Regions from separate parts of the Streptococcus sp. V869 genome, predicted to be linked through region 3. Evidence: predicted binding sites of a transcription regulator. Region 3 holds the regulator's gene; each other region holds the start of a gene.
What was found. Region 3 encodes CtsR, which represses protease genes until heat stress. Its sites were predicted from a motif close to TTGGTCAAAAAAGGTCAAANA; they were not measured.
Positions count from the first base shown of each region.

Region 1: a site for CtsR is predicted at 4,746-4,766, ahead of ACXYSN_RS00880 (ATP-dependent Clp protease ATP-binding subunit). Genes of this name have one in related genera too.
Region 2: a site for CtsR is predicted at 2,623-2,643, ahead of clpP (ATP-dependent Clp protease proteolytic subunit ClpP). Genes of this name have one in related genera too.

Region 1 covers NZ_JBTHHW010000001.1:170,447-177,854, forward strand. The annotation lists gene metK (methionine adenosyltransferase) at 1-683, shown strand, start outside; gene ACXYSN_RS00865 (GNAT family N-acetyltransferase) at 730-1,362, opposite strand; gene ACXYSN_RS00870 (DUF1827 family protein) at 1,551-1,850, opposite strand; gene ACXYSN_RS00875 (NUDIX hydrolase) at 1,914-2,363, opposite strand; gene ACXYSN_RS00880 (ATP-dependent Clp protease ATP-binding subunit) at 2,453-4,705, opposite strand; gene ACXYSN_RS00885 (DUF1797 family protein) at 4,945-5,175, opposite strand; gene ACXYSN_RS00890 (amino acid ABC transporter permease) at 5,373-6,056, shown strand; gene ACXYSN_RS00895 (amino acid ABC transporter ATP-binding protein) at 6,056-6,790, shown strand; gene ACXYSN_RS00900 (bifunctional methylenetetrahydrofolate dehydrogenase/methenyltetrahydrofolate cyclohydrolase) at 6,928-7,408, shown strand, end outside.
Region 2 covers NZ_JBTHHW010000001.1:760,607-768,014, forward strand. The annotation lists gene ACXYSN_RS03745 (branched-chain amino acid ABC transporter permease) at 1-267, opposite strand, end outside; gene ACXYSN_RS03750 (ABC transporter substrate-binding protein) at 373-1,533, opposite strand; gene ACXYSN_RS03755 (YlbG family protein) at 1,622-1,891, opposite strand; gene clpP (ATP-dependent Clp protease proteolytic subunit ClpP) at 1,967-2,593, opposite strand; gene upp (uracil phosphoribosyltransferase) at 2,731-3,360, opposite strand; gene ACXYSN_RS03770 (deoxycytidylate deaminase) at 3,449-3,916, opposite strand; gene ACXYSN_RS03775 (TetR/AcrR family transcriptional regulator) at 3,935-4,492, opposite strand; gene ACXYSN_RS03780 (DegV family protein) at 4,617-5,462, shown strand; gene ACXYSN_RS03785 (BaiN/RdsA family NAD(P)/FAD-dependent oxidoreductase) at 5,519-6,694, shown strand; gene ACXYSN_RS03790 (NUDIX domain-containing protein) at 6,715-7,170, shown strand; partial or broken gene ACXYSN_RS03795 (sodium-dependent transporter) at 7,392-7,408, shown strand, end outside.
Region 3 covers NZ_JBTHHW010000004.1:47,053-54,460, reverse strand. The annotation lists gene ACXYSN_RS08155 (ABC transporter ATP-binding protein) at 1-206, shown strand, start outside; gene ACXYSN_RS08150 (DUF7675 family protein) at 571-864, shown strand; gene ACXYSN_RS08145 (DUF4190 domain-containing protein) at 989-1,549, opposite strand; gene ACXYSN_RS08140 (CtsR family transcriptional regulator) at 1,820-2,278, shown strand; gene ACXYSN_RS08135 (ATP-dependent Clp protease ATP-binding subunit) at 2,285-4,717, shown strand; gene ACXYSN_RS08130 (NUDIX domain-containing protein) at 4,791-5,564, shown strand; gene ACXYSN_RS08125 (hypothetical protein) at 5,601-5,831, opposite strand; gene ACXYSN_RS08120 (hypothetical protein) at 6,111-6,797, shown strand; gene ACXYSN_RS08115 (YoaK family protein) at 6,920-7,408, shown strand, end outside.

The sequences.
Region 1 (7,408 bases), on a different contig from region 3:
GCTATCTCCGTCCAGATGCCAAATCACAAGTCACTGTTGAGTATGATGAAAATGACCGTCCAGTGCGTGTGGATACAGTTGTTATTTCAACTCAACACGATCCAGAAGTCAGCAATGAACAAATCCATGAAGATGTGATTAACAAAGTCATCAAAGAAGTGATTCCAGCATCTTATCTTGATGATGAGACAAAATTCTTCATCAATCCAACCGGTCGTTTCGTTATCGGTGGACCTCAAGGTGACTCTGGTTTGACTGGTCGCAAGATTATCGTAGATACCTATGGTGGTTACTCACGTCACGGTGGTGGTGCCTTCTCTGGTAAGGATGCGACTAAGGTTGACCGTTCCGCTTCTTATGCAGCTCGCTATATTGCAAAAAACATCGTGGCAGCAGGGCTTGCTAAGAAAGCAGAAGTGCAATTGGCTTACGCGATTGGGGTGGCTCACCCTGTATCTGTTCGTATCGATACTTTCGGTACAGGAACAGTTACTGAAAGCAAATTAGAAGCAGCAGCGCGTCAAATCTTTGACCTTCGCCCAGCAGGAATCATCCAAATGCTTGACCTCAAACGTCCAATTTACCGTCAAACAGCGGCTTATGGACATATGGGACGTACAGATATCGACCTTCCATGGGAACGTTTAGATAAGGTCGAAGCCTTAAAAGAAGCAGTTAAGTAAAATCAAAAAAAGATTGGTGTAATGACCAATCTTTTTTAGTTTACAATTACTGATCCAGTATTTTTACAAAAGCCCAGTTTCCAATTGATTTTGCTCCATATTCCAACATCATCGAATCAAGTAATTCATACTTGTTTTTTTCATAGAAGCACACATTTTTCTCAGTGCTGGTGATTAAGCCCAAGCGTTTGCAGCCCTTAGCTTTAAGATAGGGCTCGACACCTTCTTGTAGAAAAGCACTACCGATACCTTGATGTTGACTAGAAGCATTGACTCCTAGCATCATCAAATACCAGTCAAAATTGCCCGATCTTTTTAAATGCTGTTCAGAACGTTCGACCAAATCTAGATATTTCAAGAGGTTCCGTGGTGTAATAAAACGGAAAAGCTTGATAATCCCATTTAATAAATAAGATAGAATAGAAAAATCCTTCTGTTGTAAAAGGGCGACTGCTAGGATTTCTCCGTCTCGTTCAGCGACTAGACAAATCTCTCCCTTGATGTAGAGTCTGGTCAAAAGGCTATCCAACAATTCTAGAAAGGATGGGTAGTATTCTGGTTTCTTTAAATCATCTTTGATAAGAGTCATAAAAGGATAGTCCATAAAGGCTCCAGCCAATACTTTTCCAATTTTTTGGTATTCATCTAGCTTGGCTTCTCTATATACTATTTCTTTCATTTCACACTCCTTCATAAAATCTCTCTAACTATTATAACTAAATTTCTTCTTTTTTTCGATTTTAATGTGAAATATTCACAAAAAGTATAAGAAAATGCAGTTTTTCTAGAATTTCTATTAGAAAAGTAGGTATGAAAAGACCCCACACGGTTTAACCTTGCGGGGTAGATTTAAAGTCTAGTTAGAATCTATTTTGTTGGAATTGAAATTTCAATCAATTTATCAGAATAGAGGGTTTTGATATTTGCTTCATCAATAACTTGTTTATCAATTTTACGATTTAAGAAGAATTCTTGGATTTTCTCAATTTCTTTTTCACGGATTGCACGGTGTTTATTGGAAATGAGGATTTCGTAATGAAGCGGTGACTGAGTAAAAATAACATCTGTATTACCTGCAGAATAAACTTCTACAAGCGTTGCGTCAGTACTTTCTAACTGATTTTTAACAAGAAGCGAGTGTGAGTTTGTAGTATTGATGAGCTTCATAAGGTTTCCTCCTGTGTTTCTATGTCTATTATAGCACTTTTTAGGGAAATTGGAAAAGTTAGCTTAAATTTGATGCTGTTTTTTCCAAGCTTCGATTGCCCATTTATGACTGCCACGTTTCAAGTTTGCAATAGCTTCATCGACTGGGAACCAAGCTAGATGATTAAAGTCTTCTAAAGGTTTTTGAATTTCTTGATAAGAAGTGGCTTCATAGAGATAGGCTGGGTTATAGTAGTAGGTATCACGATGACTAGAATAGAAATACTCATCCGCTTGGCCATAATAGGTGCCGATTTCAGCAGTAAAACCCAACTCTTCAATCAGTTCTCGTTTGAGAGCTTCGAGATGGTTTTCGCCTGCTTCAATCTCCCCACCAGGTAAGAACCATGCACCATTTGGAGCTTGGACGAGGATAATCTTTTCGTGGTTTGCATCAGGTATGACTGCATAAACGCCATATCTATTTTTGTAGGTTACTCCCTCTTTTTTTTCTCCAAATGTTGGATTTGCCATAAATTTCTCCTTCGTGAGTGCGCTTTCTTTCTATAATAGTAAAGAATGTTCTCACTGTCAAGCAAGAACATTCTTTTGTATGTGAGGAACTAGTCGTTTGACTCGACCGTTTCCGTTTTATTTTTGGACTTAATCACGATTTTACCTTTACTTGTCATGACTGCCTTGAGATCTTTTTCGCTAGGGTTTTCAAGGTAGTAGTCCGTAATTGCATCTTCGATATAGTCTTGGATGGTACGACGTAATGGACGAGCTCCCATTTTTGGATCGTAACCAAGGTCTACAAGTTTTTCTTTAACCTTTTCTGTGACATCGAGATGGATATTATTGCTGGAAAGTCGCTTATTCACATCATCTAGCATGAGGTCAACGATTTGAAGGAGATTTTCCTTGCTGAGAGCCTTGAATTCGATAATGCCATCAAAGCGGTTCATGAATTCTGGACTAAAGAAGTTGCCTAATTCTCCAAGAACAGAGTTGGTACGACCTTCTCGAGCAGCACCAAATCCAACACTAGCTTCAGCTTTGCCTGTACCTGCATTTGAGGTCATGATAATGATGGCATCCTTAAAGCTAACGGTACGACCTTGCCCATCCGTTAAACGACCATCGTCCAAGACTTGAAGGAACATATGCATAACATCTGGATGGGCTTTTTCAACTTCATCCAAGAGGATTAGTGAGTAGGGGTTACGACGAACCTTTTCAGTCAATTGTCCAGCCTCATCATAGCCGACGTATCCTGGAGGAGCACCGACGAGTTTAGCAACGCTGTGTTTTTCCATGTATTCACTCATATCAAAGCGAATCATGCTATCAGCAGAACCAAAGAGTTCGATGGCCAGTTGTTTAGAGAGTTCTGTTTTACCGACACCTGTAGGACCAACAAAGAGGAAGCTACCAATTGGACGGTTTGGTGTTCCAAGCCCAACACGGTTACGACGGATAGCCTTAGCAATCTTATCGACAGCATCATCTTGACCAATAACATGAGCCTTGAGGTCATCTGCTAGGTTGATAAGTTGAGACTGTTCTTTTTCTTTAAGGTCGCCAACTGGAATGTTGGTCTTTTGTTCGATGATGTGCTCAATCGTCTTTTCACTGATGATTGGGGTATCTTGATCCGTTACCTTAGTCTTTTGCATTTCCTTATATTTAGCAATCTGGTCACGGAAGTAGGCTGCTTTTTCAAAGTCTTCATCGCGGGTTGCTTGTGCCTTGAGATTTTCTGCTTCGATTAAACGTTGGTCTATGACCTTTGGATCCACAAAATTTAAGGTTAAGTTCATTTTAGAACCAGCTTCATCTAGAAGGTCAATGGCCTTATCCGGCAAGAAACGATCTTGAATGTAGCGGTTAGAGAGAGTAGCAGCTGCTTCGATAGCTCCCTCAGTATAGTGAACATGATGGTAATCTTCGTATTTCTTTTGAATCCCTTTCAGGATAATAATGGTTTCTTCAACAGTTGGTTCATCAACCTTGACAGGTTGCATACGGCGCTCAAGGGCTGCATCCTTTTCGATGATGCGGTATTCATTGAGGGTAGTAGCACCCACTAACTGGAGTTCGCCACGAGCAAGAGCTGGTTTCAGGATATTTCCTGCATCCATATTTCCTTCTCCAGCAGAACCAGCACCGACAATCTCATGAATTTCATCGATAAAGAGGATAATATCCTCACGTTTCCGGATTTCCTCCATGAGTTTTTGCATGCGCTCTTCGAATTGTCCACGAATTCCTGTACCTTGGACAAGGCTAACAACGTCTAGGCGAATGACTTCTTTCCCTTGAAGTTTTTGTGGAACATCACCGTCAACAATCTTCTGAGCCAATCCTTCGACAACGGCTGTCTTACCAACACCAGGCTCACCAATAAGGACAGGATTATTTTTGGTTCTACGGTTGAGAATTTCAATAACGCGGATGATTTCTTCGTCACGACCAATTACAGGGTCGATATTCCCACGACGGGCAATCTCAGTAACATTGATACCATATTCATCCAAGAGTCCTTTTTCTTGGCTAGGAGGAGGTGTTTGAGCTGGTCCACGATTTTGGGAACCATAGCCACCATTACCGCCGTATCCACCACCTGACTGAGTAGGGGGAGTGTTGTTATTATTAGAAGATGGTCTAAAGTTATTCAGATCGTTAAAGAAGTCTCCAAATGGATCAAAATCACGATTGTTTAGATCTGTAATGCCCTTAAATAAGCTATTGTTAGGATCTGTTTTGATAATTTTGTAGCAATTTTGGCAAAGATCAATTTGCTTTTGTTGCCCATTCAGATTAGTGTAAAGATGGATTGTTGAGTCATTGATTTTACAATTTTGACAGAGCATACCTCTACCTCGTTTCTTTCTTGGCTTTGACTAAAACCAAAAGGTCAAAAATAGTCAAAGTTCTTTAGTCTCATTATATCATGATTGAAGGGGAAAGCAAGTAAAAAGATTGAGTCTTAAAGTTGATGTTGCGAGTCTATTATAGTCAAACTTTTAAGGGTAAAAAGAAAAATCCTATTTGACGTACAAAAAGGATTCTCTTGGTCAAAGCAGAAGTATTCTCTGCCTTTATTTAACGATTAGTATAAAAGTTCGTAAATTTCCATCGCAATAAGGTCGATGCTATCAAATGTATAAGTCTCACGAGCTTCAACGTCACGAAGTGTGAAAAGTGGTCCGTTTTCTTCGTCGTGGTTAAAAGCAACCTCTGCGACAACAACTCCTTCGCGTTCAAAGTTACGTTTCAAGTTACCACCATCTTTTGTCATTGCTTCTAAGCGATTGATGATTCTAACCAAATGTGATTCCATTTTGATTCTCCTCCATTTCTTATCTTTACTATTTTACCATAAACAGGCTCTACTTGACTAGAAAAAACTAAGATTTCTCGCTATTTCTCTTACCTTTGAAAATTTATTGAAAATCTTAGATGAAAATGTTGCATTTTTATGCAGAATATGTTATCCTTATACAAGTTTTAAGTTTAAATATAGAAAGTAGAGTGTCCATGAATTTTTCTTTTTTACCGAAATATCTGCCATACTTTAACTATGGTGCTGTTGTTACGATTATTATCTCGATCTTAGTTGTCTTTTTGGGAACCATTTTAGGGGTAGTGTTGGCCTTTGCGCAACGTTCAAAGATTAAGCCACTTGCTTGGTTAGCTAATCTTTATATCTGGATTTTCCGAGGAACTCCGATGATGGTACAGATTATGATTGCCTATGCATTGATGCATATTAGTGCTCCAACGATTCAAATTGGAATTTTGGATGTCGATCTCACTCGTTTGATCCCAGGGATTATCATTATCTCTATGAATAGTGGTGCCTATGTATCAGAAACTGTTCGTGCTGGGATTAATGCTGTGCCAAAAGGTCAGTTAGAAGCAGCTTATTCGCTAGGTATTCGTCCTAAAAACGCTATGCGCTATGTCATCTTGCCACAGGCTATCAAGAATATCTTGCCAGCCTTGGGGAATGAGTTTATTACCATTATCAAGGATAGTTCACTCTTGTCAGCAATCGGTGTTATGGAATTGTGGAATGGAGCTACTACAGTGTCAACAACCACATATCTACCATTGACTCCACTTCTATTTGCAGCTTTTTACTACTTAATTATGACATCTATCTTGACAGTAGCCTTGAAAGCTTTTGAAAATCGTATGGGACAAGGAGATAAGAAATAATGACTGAAACGCTAATTAAAATTGAAAACCTTCATAAAAGCTTTGGAAAGAATGAAGTTTTAAAAGGGATTGATCTTGAAATTAAAAAAGGTGAAGTAGTGGTTATTATCGGACCATCTGGTAGCGGTAAGTCAACCCTTCTTCGTTCTATGAATCTCCTCGAAGAAGCGACAAAAGGAAAGGTTATCTTTGAAGGTGTAGACATTACGGATAAGAAAAACGACCTCTTTGCTATGCGTGAAAAGATGGGAATGGTTTTCCAACAATTCAATCTCTTCCCAAATATGACGGTATTGGAAAACATTACACTTTCTCCGATTAAGACTAAGGGAGAAAGTAAGGAAGTGGCTGAAAAGAGAGCGCATGAGCTCTTGGAGAAGGTTGGTTTGCCAGATAAGGCCGATGCCTATCCACAAAGTTTGTCTGGGGGTCAGCAACAACGTATCGCTATTGCTCGTGGTCTTGCCATGGAACCAGATGTCCTACTCTTTGATGAACCGACTTCTGCCCTAGACCCAGAAATGGTAGGGGAAGTACTAGCGGTTATGCAAGAACTTGCTCAGTCAGGAATGACCATGGTCATCGTGACGCATGAGATGGGCTTTGCGCGTGAAGTGGCAGACCGCGTCATCTTTATGGCTGACGGTGTTGTTGTCGAAGATGGAACTCCAGAGCAAGTCTTTGAACAAACCCAAGAACAAAGAACCAAGGATTTCTTGAGTAAGGTTTTGTAAAATATCGTTTATTAGAAAAGCTCCAAGTGGGCTTTTTCTTATAGTTTCAGACTATAAGGTCTCTTAGGTAAGAAGTGTTAGAGGGACAAGTGTTTTTTTGATATAATAGAAGATATTTGTTAGAAAAGAGAAAACATATGACACAGATTATTGATGGCAAGGCTTTAGCAGCCAAGCTACAAGGACAACTGGCTGAAAAAACAGCCAAACTAAAGGAAGATACAGGCTTGGTTCCTGGTTTGGTGGTTATTTTGGTTGGGGACAATCCTGCTAGCCAGGTTTACGTTCGTAACAAGGAACGTTCAGCTATCGCAGCGGGCTTCCAGAGTGAAGTTGTACGTGTTCCGGAGACCATTACTCAAGAGGAGTTGTTGGAGTTGATTGCCAAATACAATCAAGATCCAGCATGGCATGGGATTCTGGTACAGTTGCCATTGCCAAAACATATCGATGAGGAAGCTGTTCTACTAGCCATTGACCCAGAAAAGGATGTGGACGGTTTTCATCCGCTCAACATGGGTCGTCTTTGGTCTGGTCACCCAGTGATGATTCCTTCAACTCCAGCAGGGATTATGGAGATGTTTCATGAGTATGGGATTGACTTAGAAGGTAAAAATG
Region 2 (7,408 bases), on a different contig from region 3:
ACGAGTTGAATGACGCAGTGGGCGATAAGCTAGAAACTCAATGATAACACCGAGAATAGCTGAACCAATCATCGATAAAATTAAGGCTAAAAAGAAATTTAATTGTAGGGAATTAATCAAGAAATAGCCCATAAAAGCCCCCATCATATAAATATCGCCGTGGGCGAAGTTGATGAGCTTGATAATTCCATAAACCATGGTATATCCAAGGGCTAATAATGCATAAACACTACCCAGGATTAAACCATTAACAAGTTGTTGGAGCATATAGTTCACTCTTTCTAATAATAATTTTTAGGATATAAATTGCTTCTAAAATACCGAAACAGGGAGTGAGTAAAAAGCTCATTCCCCATTCTCGTTATCTTTAATTTATGGTTGTACGACTTCTGCCGCTTCAACTTTACCATTATTCATAGTCATCATGAATGCAGTTTTAACAGTGTTGTGATCTGCATCGAAGCTTGTTTTTCCTGTTACTCCCTCAAAGTCTTTAGTTTTAGCAAGATTATCTTTAAGTTCTACAGATGTTTTAGCACCTTTTGCTGCATTTGCTACAAGGTAAACTGAGTCATATGCAAGAGCTGCAAAAGTTGAAGGCTCTTCATTGTATTTAGCACGGTAAGCTTCTAGGAAGGCTTTTGCCTTATCAGAAACATCAACTGTTGATGAGAAACCAGAGATGAAGTAAATGTTTGATGCACGTTCTACTGTTGCTTGTTGAACAAACTCTTCACCATTAAATCCATCACCACCGATGATTGGTTTGTCAATACCCATACCACGAGCTTGGTTTACAATTTTACCTGCTTCAGTGTAGTAACCTGGTAATACGATTGCATCAAATTCTTTATCTTTGATTTTTGTAAGAGCTGCTTGGAAGTCAGTATCTCCTGATACAAATGTTTCATCAGCTACGATTTCACCTTTAAATGATTCACGGAAAGCTTTTGCAACACCTTTAGCATAGTCACTTGAGTTATCAGTATACAAAACAACTTTCTTAGCACTCAATTTATTAGCTACATAGTTTGAGATGATTTTACCTTGGTAGCTATCTTGGAATGTTCCAATAAATAGGAAGTCTTGTCCTTTGGTCAAACCATCTTGAGTAGCACTTGGCGAGATTAATGGCACAGCAGCTTGAGTAGCGTTTGCCACTGCAGCAGCAGTTGCTCCAGAAGTCGCAGGTCCTACAATAGCTGCTACTTTTGATTGAGTAACAAGGTTTGTAGAAACAGAAGCTGCTTCAGCAGTTTCAGATTTATTATCTTTGTCTACTACTTCGATTTGTTTTCCATCAACACCACCAGCAGCATTGATTTCATCAACTGCAAGTTGAGCACCTTTTTGTTCAGAAGTACCGTAAGCAGCGACAGCACCAGTTTCCTCAAAGTTGAAACCAATCTTGATAACTTTTTCGTCTACTGGGTTACCAGTTGCATTAGAAGCTCCAGATTTCACTTCCCCACAGGCTGCCAATACAGCGACACTTGCAAGTGCAACAAGCGATAATGCGAATTTTTTCTTCATAAATTGTCTCCTTCTTAAATTCATTTTTAATGACATGTTAAGAATATACCGAATTATCAGAAAATTGTCAACAAGTTTATCTCTTTTTTTAAATGATAACGTTTTCGGTATTTTTATAGAGGTTACCAACGAAAGGAGTTTCTAATTCTTGGATGTGACATCGTCTCACTTTCTTGATAAATTTTTCTTTATCTAAACGACCTACCAGGTCTTCTACTTCTTCTGTTGGAACATAAAGTTGTAGATAACGGTGTTTTTTTGAGTGATAACAAATATCGCCATAATTTGCGAGTTTTTTTGCATCACGATTATAGTATAGGTAGATAATCAGACCAGACCGATTTTCTTTTTGAAACATAATTCATCTTCCTTCTAGTAATCTTCCTCTTATTATACCAAAAAAAGCAAACTCAGTCGAGTTTGCTTTAGTAGATTAATTCAAAGAATTATTGGCCATAATTTCATCAATGAAACCATATTCAAGTGTTTCTTGAGCACTCATCCAGTAATCACGTTCAGCATCTGCATGTATTTGCTCAACTGATTTACCAGAGTTATCTGCAAGAATTTGCTCTAAAGTCTTACGAGTTTTAAGCAAATGTTCAGCAGCGATGGCCATATCTGTTTGCTGAGTACCACCACCTGTACCACCCATTGGTTGGTGAATCATGTACTCTGCATTTGGAAGCATGAAACGTTTGCCTTTTGCTCCACTTGAGGCAATAATTGTTCCCATTGAAGCTGCCATCCCCATAACGATAGTTTGGACATCTGCCTTGATAAAGTTCATGGTATCAACGATTGCCAAACCAGCTGATACAGACCCACCTGGTGTATTTACATAAAGGTAAATATCTTTTGTACTATCTTGGGCATCCAAGAAGAGCAATTGGGCGATGACTGAGTTTGCCATATTGTCTTCGACTGGTCCAGTCAACATGATGATACGATCTTTTAAAAGACGTGAGTAAATGTCATATGAACGTTCTCCACGACTTGTTTGTTCAATAACTACAGGAATCATTCTTTTCTCCTTCTGATTGCAATATTTCTTAGTCAAACGACTCGATATAGGATTATTATATCTTTTTGGTCAAAAAAGGTCAAATTTTTGCTCCATTCTTATAAACAGACACAAAAATTCAACCTCCTTTCGAAACTAAAACCAATGAACAGTTTTAGTCTATGCTTAGAATCTTATTTTGTACCGAACAAGCGATCTCCTGCGTCTCCAAGACCTGGAACAATATAACCATGTTCGTTCAAACGTTCATCCAAAGCTGCAGTAAAGATTTCTACATCTGGGTGAGCTTCTTGAAGAGCTTTTACACCTTCTGGAGCAGATACCAGGCAGACAAATTTGATGTTTGAAGCCCCACGTTTTTTAAGGGAATCAACAGCCAAGATTGCAGAACCACCTGTTGCAAGCATAGGGTCAACCACAAAGATTTGACGTTGGTCGATATCTTCAGGTAATTTTACCAAGTATTCTACTGGTTGAAGGGTTTCTTCATCACGATACATACCGATGTGCCCAACTTTTGCTGCTGGAACCAAGCTCAACAATCCATCAACCATTCCAATACCTGCACGTAAGATTGGAACAATCGCTAATTTTTTACCAGCCAATTGTTTTTGAACTGTTTTTGTGATAGGTGTTTCGATTTCAACGTCTTCAAGTGGAAGATCACGAAGTACTTCATATCCCATCAACATTGCAATCTCGTTAACTAACTCACGAAAAGCTTTTGTAGAAGTGTCAGTGCGACGCAAGATTGACAATTTGTGTTGAATCAGTGGATGATTAATAACTTCAAGTTTTCCCATTTTCAGAATTCCTTCTTTCAATTTATTCTTCTTATTATATCAAAAAATGGCTTAAAAAGCTTTCTAAACCATTTATTTTTTATAATTTCTAGATTAGGTGAGCCTCTTGGAGAGCTGCTTGTACTGTTTCAAGTGGTAGGTGAGTTAATTCTGTTCCCTTTTCTTGATAAAGATGTTGGGCATAGTCATCCATACGGTATTGATTGATATAAACAACACGTTCACATCCTACCTGAAGCAGTTGCTTGGTACAGTTGAGGCATGGAAAATGAGTAACGTAAGCTGTAAAGCCTTTAGGAACGCCACGTTCTGCCCCTTGTAAAATAGCATTTACCTCTGCATGAAGAGTGCGGACACAGTGGCCCTCTATCACCAGGCAGTCGTGGTCAATACAATGTTCTGTTCCTGATACAGAGCCATTATAGCCTGTTGAAACAACCTTGTTATCCTTAACTAAAACGGCTCCTACCTTGGCACGTTTACAGGTTGAACGATTGGCAATCAATAGAGCTTGAGCAGCGAAATACTCATCCCAAGCCAGTCTTTTTTCTGTCATAGTTTTTCTCCTCTTAACTTATTTTTTGAAAAATGGCAAGCGTAAATCTGCAATTTTCTCAGCAGGAACCTTCATTCCGTCCTTGATCCATTTTAGCAAAACGGATACGATAGCAGAACTCCAAAAAGAATGCAGATAACTGCTAACACCCTTTGATTTTCCATAGTATTTTTCTAGAAACTCTTGCATAGCTTGCACAAAGATTTTTTCCAAGTGATAGTCCAGGGCAAGCTGAATAACCTTGGCTTCTTTCTTGGCTTCTCGGAAAAGATGAACCCAAACTAGATAGAGATCCGTCTTGACATCGTAATGACTTAGTTGCTCCATGATGTTATGGACGCTACGTTTAAAGACACTTTCTAAAATCTCTTCTTTGGAATCATAGTTACGATAAAAGGCTGCACGAGAAACGCCAGCACGTTTGACTAGCTCAGAAATGCTAATCTTAGCTAACTCCTTTTTCTCCAAGAGTTGCAAAAGAGCTGTTTCAATCGCTTCTCTGGTTAGCAAATTAGATTCTTGATTGGACTTTCTAAGATTTTCAAGCGATTTTTCAGATATTTTACGTTCAGACATAACAATTTCTTTCTACTTGTGACAACAGAGAGGTACTACTTTTGTTTCAAGGGCTTTCATGATATAATTGTAAAAAAAGACAGAACCTTTGTCAATGTATAAGTGATAAAGATGGAGAAATTCTATGACTTGGAAGATTATTGCTGACTCTGGTTGTGATTATCGTCAACTGGCAAATCCTGCTTTTGATACTGAATTTGTCAGTGTCCCATTAACGATTCAAGTAGCGGACCAGGTCTTTGTCGATGATGCCAATCTGGATATTGATCAGATGATGGAAACTATGTATGCGACTTCTGAAGCTTCTAAATCAGCTTGCCCTAGTCCTGATGATTATTTACGAGCATTTGAAGGTGCCAAACATATTTTTGTAGTAACCATCACCGGAACTCTCTCTGGTAGCCACAATAGCGCTCAATTAGCTAAGAATATCTATCTCGAAGAACACCCTGATACTCAGATTCACGTTATTGATAGTTTGTCTGCTGGTGGGGAAGTTGACCTAATTGTTGAGAAAATCAATGACTTGATCAACCAAGGACTTTCTTTTGAAGAAGTGGTTGAAGTTATTACTACTTACCAAGAAAAAACGAAGTTGTTGTTCGTTCTTGCTAAGGTTGATAACCTGGTTAAAAACGGTCGCTTGAGTAAGCTTATTGGTACAGTTGTTGGGCTCCTCAATATCCGTATGGTTGGGGAAGCAAGTGAAACTGGAACCTTAGAATTGCTTCAAAAGGCTCGTGGTGCTAAAAAATCCCTCCAAGCTGCCTATGAAGAGTTGATTAAAGCTGGCTATGCCGGTGGCCGTATCGTCATGGCTCACCGCAGTAATGAAAAATTCTGCCAGCAGCTCTCAGAGCTCTTGCGTGAAAAATTCCCAGCAGCGAATATTAAAATTCTCCCAACTTCTGGACTCTGCAGTTTTTATGCAGAAGAAGGTGGACTTCTCATGGGATATGAAATTGGTTAATCAATCAAACAAGGGATGACTTATCATCTCTTGTTTTTTTATGGTACAATACTTTTATGAAACATTTTGATACGATTGTCATCGGAGGTGGTCCTGCTGGAATGATGGCTACTATTTCCAGTAGCTTTTACGGGCAGAAAACACTTCTCATCGAAAAAAATAGAAAACTTGGAAAAAAATTAGCTGGAACTGGTGGTGGTCGTTGCAACGTCACTAACAACGGAACCCTGGATGACCTATTAGCCGGCATTCCTGGAAATGGGCGCTTTCTTTACAGCGTCTTCTCCCAGTTTGATAACCATGATATTATCAACTTTTTTACGGAAAATGGCGTCAAACTAAAGGTAGAGGATCACGGGCGTGTCTTTCCTGCTAGCGACAAATCTCGGACTATTATCGAAGCTTTAGAAAAGAAAATCTCTGAATTGGGCGGACAAGTCATGACTCAAATAGAGATTGTTTCTGTTAAAAAGGTAGACGACCAGTTTGTCCTCAAGTCAGCAGACCAGACTTTCACTTGTGATAAACTCATTGTCACAACAGGTGGCAAGTCCTATCCTTCCACTGGTTCGACTGGTTTTGGCCATGAGATTGCTCGTCACTTTAAACATACCATTACCGAACTTGAAGCGGCCGAGAGTCCTTTGCTGACAGATTTTCCACACAAGGCTTTGCAGGGAATCTCACTAGACGATGTGACTCTAAGCTATGGCAAGCATGTCATTACTCATGACCTACTTTTTACTCACTTTGGTTTATCAGGTCCCGCTGCTCTTCGTATGTCTAGTTTTGTCAAGGGTGGAGAGGTTCTCTCATTGGATGTCTTGCCACAACTTTCTGAAGGCGACTTAGTAAATTTTCTAGAAGAAAACCGTGAAAAATCCTTGAAAAATGCCTTGAAATCTTTATTGCCAGAACGCTTGGCTGATTTCTTCTCGCAAGGATACCCAGAAAAAGTTAAACAACTAACTGAAAAAGAGCGAGAGCAACTTCTCCAATCTATCAAGTCCCTCAAGATTCCTGTGACTGGAAAGATGTCCCTTGCCAAGTCATTTGTAACTAAAGGTGGCGTTAGTCTCAAAGAAATCAATCCCAAAACTCTGGAAAGTAAACTGGTACCTGGTCTTCACTTTGCAGGGGAGGTGCTGGATATCAATGCCCATACGGGTGGCTTTAACATTACTTCTGCCCTCTGTACCGGATGGGTGGCAGGAAGTCTACATTTTGATTAAGAAATACGAAGGAGAAGCCTATGAACAGAAGAGAATCAGTCGAATTTGTTAACATGTGTATGATTCAAAACGGAGACAAGGTTCTAGTTCAAAACCGAGTTAATCCTGACTGGCCTGGCATTACTTTTCCTGGTGGTCATGTTGAACGTGGCGAGTCCTTTGTCGATGCTGTCATTCGTGAAGTGAAAGAAGAAACTGGTCTGACCATTTCCAAACCCCAACTCTGTGGTATCAAAGATTGGTATGATGATGCTGATTTTCGCTATGTCGTACTTTTTTACAAGACAGAACACTTTACTGGTGAACTCCAGTCTTCAGACGAAGGAAAAGTCTGGTGGGAGGATTTTGAAAATTTATCTCATCTTAAACTAGCTACTGAGGATATGTCTGATATGCTTCGTGTTTTTCTTGAAGAAGATCTAAGTGAGTTCTTTTACTACAAAGAAGGTAACGATTGGCTTTATGACCTAAAATAACAAAACGGTAGAGATTACTCTACCGTTTTTTGTCTCTTTGAAATTCTATCATCATCGATACCTGATACATTTATTTAAAAACTATAGAAGATTGCAAAGGTAAAACTGTAAAAATATGAAAATCGCTTTCTTGACAGGTTTCAGAAAACATGATAGGATAATCAAGTCTATCAATCAAATAAAAAGCTCATTCAGAGCAATTGAGAGAAGGCTATTTGACAATTCAAGTAGCCTTTTC
Region 3 (7,408 bases):
ATAAACAGCTAGGTCTGACGACACTCATCATTACGCATAGTATTGAGGAGGCCCTCAATCTCAGTGATCGCATCTACATCCTAAAAAATCAGCCGGGCCAGATTGTATCTGAAATTAAACTAGATTGGTCTGAAGGCGAAGACAAGGAAGTTCAAAAAATTGCCTATAAACGGCAAATTTTAGCCGAATTGGGTTTAAATAATTAGAAACATAGAGAGTGGGTGAAGTTTAACCTTTACCAGCTCTTTTTTATCTATAAATGGGAATTTTGATAGATAAAAAGTGATATAATTGAGGTATGGTGTTGTGATGATAAAATAAGAAATTAAAAAGTATTTAGATACAGATTTTGAATTTAATGTAAATGGCTGAGGTGCTTGTTTTTTATCGAGTATATGTGTCGTTGGTTATGATTATGAAGGTCAGCAGTTTGATACAATTGATGAAGCTATGGAAGCTAAAGTTTTTGATGGAAAAAGTTTAGTGGATATATGGGATGAAGTTTTTCTACAAGTATCATAAAATAAAAATATGGACACATTCTTGCAATAGATGATAGAAAGTGATTAAATGATGTTAAATAATGAACTAAACGACTACAACAAACAAGACTCATCCGATGAAATAGATGAACCCATTTTTTCGGAGTCTAATCTTGAAGGGTACAGTGATTTTTACAAAGATAGTGAAGAGGAAGAAGTTTGGTGGATTGATAAAATAGGTGTTATAGGAGAGATTCTGTTCAGCTTTGATAAGAAAAAAATTTATAACCTTTTTCTTGACTATCCTCACAATATGACTGAAGAAGAGGTTAAAATTTTTGATAGCGAGAATCCGTTTTGGACTGACTTTTTCTCTCGGTGATAGAATATGAACTATAGTAGAAAAAACTGTGAACAATTCACACTACAAAAAACTTCGGTATACCATTAATGATACCGAAGTTTTATTTTTAGATGTTTAATATTCACGTCTGTAGATCAATGCTTTATTCTAATCCCATCGATACTTTAGAGATGAGCAAGTAAGAACCATCCTCTTGTTTGTCAAATGTCAGAGTAACAGACTGGATATTATTACCTGTTGATACATAAGAAATGACTTTGTTTTCGCGGTCCTTTTTCTTGGTTGTGCTTTCTTTTGATGGTTTTCCGTGCTCTTTGATAACATCTTCATAGTTGGTACCACCAGCACCTTGCTTCAGAATATCTCCTTGTTTGAGAGCATCGAATTGTGCTTTTGTCCATGTAAATTCTTCATCTGATTGATTAGTAGACACGGCATTTTGAGTAGCATTCTTTTGGATTTGATTATAGATAACTTGACTACCTACAGCAAAAACAATAGATGCTACAGAAAGAATAGTACCAATAATAGCTAATACTTTTTTATTTTTACGGTTTATGCATAATCCTACAATACCTAGGATAAGTGCAAGGATGGCGATTAAGAATGAAATTTGATTGATACCAGGAATCCAAGAACCAAGGAGTGCAATAGCTCCTAAAACAATAGCTAGGATACCAAAAATTTTATTTTCTTGTTTCATAGCGAAACCTTTCTCAGCTTTTATTGTGAATCAGAATTTGCACATGTTTGATACTCGTTAACATACTTTCAAAGGATTTGAAAGCTAGCTGTAACTTCTTTATTATAACATAAATGTAGAATAGAAAATAAAATAAAGCAAAGTTTGCTAACGGTAGCTATTTTTAAAAGTCAGTATTTTCAAGGCTTGAGCTCTAAAAATTTGACTTATAGAGTCTTAAATGATAGTATAGTCAAAGATAGTCAAAGTTTAAGAAGGAGGTAGCAAGCTATGAAATTTAAAAATACATCGGATCATATTGAAGCCTATATCAAGGCAATTTTAGAACAATCTGGTATCGTAGAATTGCAACGAAGTCAGCTAGCGGATACCTTTCAAGTCGTACCTAGCCAGATTAACTATGTAATTAAAACTCGTTTTACAGAAAGTAGAGGATACCTGGTTGAGAGTAAGCGAGGAGGTGGCGGTTATATTCGGATCGGTCGAATTGAATTCTCCAACCACCATGAAATGCTCCGCGATTTATTGTATTCAGTAGGTGAAGAAGTCAGCCAAGTCATCTTTGAAGATGTTTTAAAACTTTTACTTGAACAAGAACTCTTGACTCGTCAGGAGATGAATCTGTTAGTTGCAACGACCTCAGATCGTGTTTTGGGCGAGGAAGCTGATTATATTCGTGCCAATATGCTTCGTCAGATATTGCATGAAGTAGATAGAAAAGGAAAATAAAATTACATGAAATATTCAAAAGCATTGAGAGAATGTATAGACAGTGCCTTTCTAGTGGCGAGTCGCTTTGGAGCAGACTACCTGGAGTCTTGGCACCTACTGATTGCTATGGCTAATCATAGCTACAGTGTTGCTGGAGCAACTTTGAACGAGTTCCCGTATGAGATTGATCGTTTAGAGGAGGTCGCTGTTGAATTAACAGAGGCCAACTATAGCCACAAGGAAGATTATCAGGAACTCCCTTTTTCTTATCGTTTAAACGTCTTGATGTTGGAGGCGGAACATGTTGCCTCCGTTGTACATGCAAAAGCATTGGGGACTGAGCACCTTCTCTACGCAACCTTGCATGATGGTAATGCTTTAGCTACTCGCATTTTGGAAAAAGCAGGTTTTTCTTATGAAGACCAGAAGGACCAAGTCAAAATTGCTGGACTTCGTCGTAGTCTTGAAGCGCGTGCCGGTTGGACAAAAGAAGATTTGAAGGCTCTACGTCAGCGCCATCGCTCAGTAACAGATAAGCAAAATTCGATGGCCAATATGATGGGTATGCCTCAAACTCCAAGTGGTGGTTTGGAAGATTACACTCACGATCTTACAGAGCAAGCTCGTTCAGGCAAATTGGAGCCAGTTATCGGGCGTGACCAAGAAATCTCTCGTATGATTCAAATCTTGAGTCGAAAAACAAAAAACAATCCAGTCCTAGTTGGAGATGCGGGTGTCGGTAAAACAGCACTGGCACTTGGCCTTGCACAACGTATTGCTAACGGAGATGTGCCAGCTGAAATAACTAAGATGCGTGTCCTAGAGCTAGATTTGATGAATGTTGTTGCGGGAACCCGTTTCCGTGGTGACTTTGAAGAACGTATGAACAATATCATCAAAGATATTGAAGAAGATGGCAAGGTCATCCTCTTTATCGATGAGCTTCATACTATTATGGGTTCAGGAAGTGGGATTGATTCGACCTTGGATGCGGCCAATATCCTGAAACCTGCCTTGGCACGTGGAACTCTGAGAACTGTCGGAGCGACTACTCAGGAAGAATACCAAAAACACATCGAAAAAGACGCAGCCCTGTCTCGTCGCTTTGCTAAAGTGATGATTGAGGAGCCAAGTGTAGCTGATAGTATGGCTATCTTACAGGGCTTGAAGGCAACTTATGAGAAGCACCACCATGTCCAAATTACAGACGATGCTGTCGAAACAGCTGTTAAGATGGCGCATCGCTATTTGACAAGCCGTCACTTGCCAGACTCAGCGATTGATCTTTTGGATGAAGCAGCGGCGACAGTTCAAAATAAATCAAAACATGCAAAAAAAGATGAGTCAGGTTTAACACCAGCTGACAAGGCCTTGATGGATGGCAAATGGAAACAAGCAGCGCAACTCATCTCAAAAGAGCAGGAAGCCCCTGTTTATAAAGATGTAGTAAAAGAATCTGATATTTTGACAACCTTAAGTCGCTTGTCAGGTATTCCAGTTCAAAAATTGACGCAAACAGATGCCAAAAAATATCTCAATCTTGAAGCCGAACTGCATAAACGTGTGATCGGGCAGGAACAAGCGGTATCTAGCATCAGTCGTGCCATTCGTCGTAACCAATCGGGTATCCGCAATAACAAACGTCCAATTGGATCCTTTATGTTCCTTGGACCAACAGGTGTCGGTAAGACCGAATTAGCCAAGGCTTTGGCAGAAGTCCTCTTTGATGACGAGTCTGCCCTTATCCGCTTAGACATGAGTGAGTACATGGAGAAATTTGCGGCCAGTCGCCTCAATGGAGCTCCTCCAGGTTATGTAGGTTACGAAGAAGGTGGAGAGTTGACCGAGAAGGTTCGTAACAAACCATACTCAGTCTTGCTCTTTGACGAGATAGAAAAGGCTCATCCAGACATCTTTAACGTTCTCTTACAAGTCTTGGATGACGGTGTCTTGACGGACAGTAAGGGACGCAAGGTTGATTTTTCAAATACCATCATTATCATGACATCAAACCTTGGTGCAACAGCTCTTCGTGATGACAAGACAGTCGGTTTTGGAGCTAAGGATATTCGTTTTGACCAGGAAAATATGGAAAAACGGATGTTTGAAGAGTTGAAAAAAACTTACCGCCCAGAGTTTATCAACCGTATTGATGAAAAAGTGGTCTTCCATAGCTTGTCAAGTCAAGATATGCAAGAAGTGGTTAAGATTATGGTCAAACCATTGATTGCAAGCCTGGCAGAAAAAGGAATTGACTTGAAACTCCAAGCATCTGCCCTTAAGCTTCTAGCTCAGAAGGGATATGACCCAGAGATGGGAGCTCGCCCACTGCGCAGAACTCTGCAAACAGAAGTAGAAGACAAACTAGCAGAGCTCCTTCTTACAGGTGAACTGAAAGAAGGTAAGACACTTAAAATTGGTGTCAAAGCAGGTCAATTGAAATTCGACATTGTATAAAACAAGAACTATGAATCAATAATTTGTAGATCCGCCCTCTTTATTGCCATCAAAAGCAGAAAGGAAGTAGAAGATGATGAATCAGACAATTCCAACCGGGATGACAGAAAAAGAGTACTTTGAAGTTCACGCTAGTCAAGCTGAATTTTTAGACTGGTACCACAAGCAAGCACTCCCTCAGTATGAAAAACCAAGCGTGACTGTGGATATGGTGGCCTATTGCTTTGTAGAAGGGAAAATGAAACTATTTTTGATTCGTCGGAAGGCACACCCTTTTCAAAATTGTTTAGCGTTAGTTGGTGGATTTATGGATAAAGGGGAAGATGCTGCCCATGCTTGTCAACGTGAGGTAAAAGAAGAAATTAATCTTGAACTTCCACTGGAAAAGATTGAACAACTTGTGACAGTATCTACTCCTGGTCGTGATCCCAGGGGTTGGACAGTTACCATTGCCCACTTGGTTTACCTACCTAGTCGAGCTCTTGACTTAGTCCAGGCAGGAGATGATGCAAAAGAAGTCGTTCTTGTAGATGTTGATTTTCACACAGGCAAGTGTTACTTGGATGGCAAAGAACTTGACGAGAAGGACTTTGCATTTGACCACTTATCCATTATTCAAACCTCCATCAAGAAAATTAAAAAAGCTATCGACTATGACCCTCGTTTCCTTTATCTACTAGAGGATGAGTTCACAGTGGATGATGGGTTAGCCCTCATTGAGACTCTATGCCCAGGCAAATCATGTACGAGTGATAGTTTCTTATCGAAATATGGTCATAGCTTAGAGGAAGTTGGTTTTAAACGGATTCCTCAAAAGGAAGTTATCACTATTTATCGATTAAAATAAAAAAGTGAGGTCGGGATTTTCCCGACCTCTTTTTGTTTAAGGATGTTTATCTTTATTAGAATTGCTCATGATTCGAATGAATAAATCTTTGTATTTATATTTTAAATAATGTTCGTGTAAATACAATAAAGCCACGTAGACAATCATGAAAATGGCAGTTAGGTAGAACAAATCAAATGTTGTTTGAGCGTAATGAGTAGCACCCCCATAAGAAACGAAAGCAGCTAAAATCAACCAAGGAAGATATTTGTAATATTTGCTTGACATAAACCTATACCTCCAATATCCTATTTCAATTTTATTATAGCCCTTCAAGAAAAAAATGCAAGCGATTACACTTTTAAAACATAGCATTTCAGTAGAAAGAATCTTCTTTTTTGAATTCTTTACGAATAGTAGAGATAGGAGGGGTGAAAGCAAACAAAAAGTATCAATAAATTTGCTAAAAAACTTATATAAATAGTTGACAAAAACCAGTACAAATATTGCAATAATATTACAGAAATATTACACAACATTTTAAAAGGATTACAGGAGGCAAATATTATGAAAACAAAACAATCCATTCGTTTACTAGCAGTTGCCGTATTGGCTTCGACTTTGCTTTTAGGAGCATGCGGAAATAAAAAAGAGGAAGCTAAAAATGACAATGCTAACAAGACAACACAAGCATCTTCTAGTTCTAAGGCAAGTTCTTCAAGTAAAGATAACAAGACTCAGAAGTCATCAACTACATCAGAAAACACTAAGTCGTCATCTTCTGATCAGTCAAGGTCTACTGCTAATCAATCGCAAGCAACAACAGCGCCAGAAACAAAGCAGAATCAAAAATCTTCTGCTAAGCAGACGACTTCTCAAACCCCATCAAATCAAGAAGGAACACAAGCAAAATCGAATCAGTCAACTTATGATCCAACAACTGATCGCAAACTTCAAGACAAGCAGGCAGAATATAACAAACGTTATAAAGGAGTCTTGACTATGGTGGATAAAGATTTTTCGGCTGCAGCTGGAAATTGGAAGGGCGCTAATGGTGAAACTATCACTGTTTCATCAGGTGGCCAATTTACAGTAGAATCTGCTGATGGTAAGAAAGAAAACTATTCTATCCAAAGCTATTCTTATACTCTTGATGATGGGAAATACAATGCTGAAGTAGGTGGAGGAAAAGTTATCCAAATTACAACAGGGGCAGATGGTACGGTATCTAGTGTTGTTCTGATTCAACCATAAAAAGCTGTCTCAAATCTTGTCTAGACTTAGATTTATAAAAGAGTAGTTCAACTGTTTTTCACTTAATTTCTCTAATAGAAGTGGTATAATAAATGAATCAAAAGGGAATGAGTGATAAATCAATGACGGATAAATTAATTTTACCTCAAAATACACGACTCATGGGAGTGTTTCTTGGCTTTATCGGTGGTTCTTTGGATGTGTTCTGTCACATCCAGTACCATAGTTTGGTGGCGACACAGACAGGGAATATTCTCCTACTGATATCAGATTGGCACGATTCACATGTCATCAATACCATGTTGCGGTTCTGCTCCATTATTTTCTTTTCCCTAGGATTTCTGTTTGCATTACACATGAAAGAATATCGCAAAACAGCCTATTGGCGTGTTAAGATGCTGCTTCCCTTATTTATTGGAACTCTTCTTTTGCCCTTCTTTTCTCGATTTCCTTTACTAGAAGTACCTTTTATTGCTTTTGGAACAGGTATGATGATGCTAACATTTACGGGTAGTTTGATTGAAGATCATCCTTATGTCATTTTTATGACTTCTGGAAATTACCGAAAGATGTTGACTGCTTTGTATCGCATCGTTAGAGGAGAAGGAGAT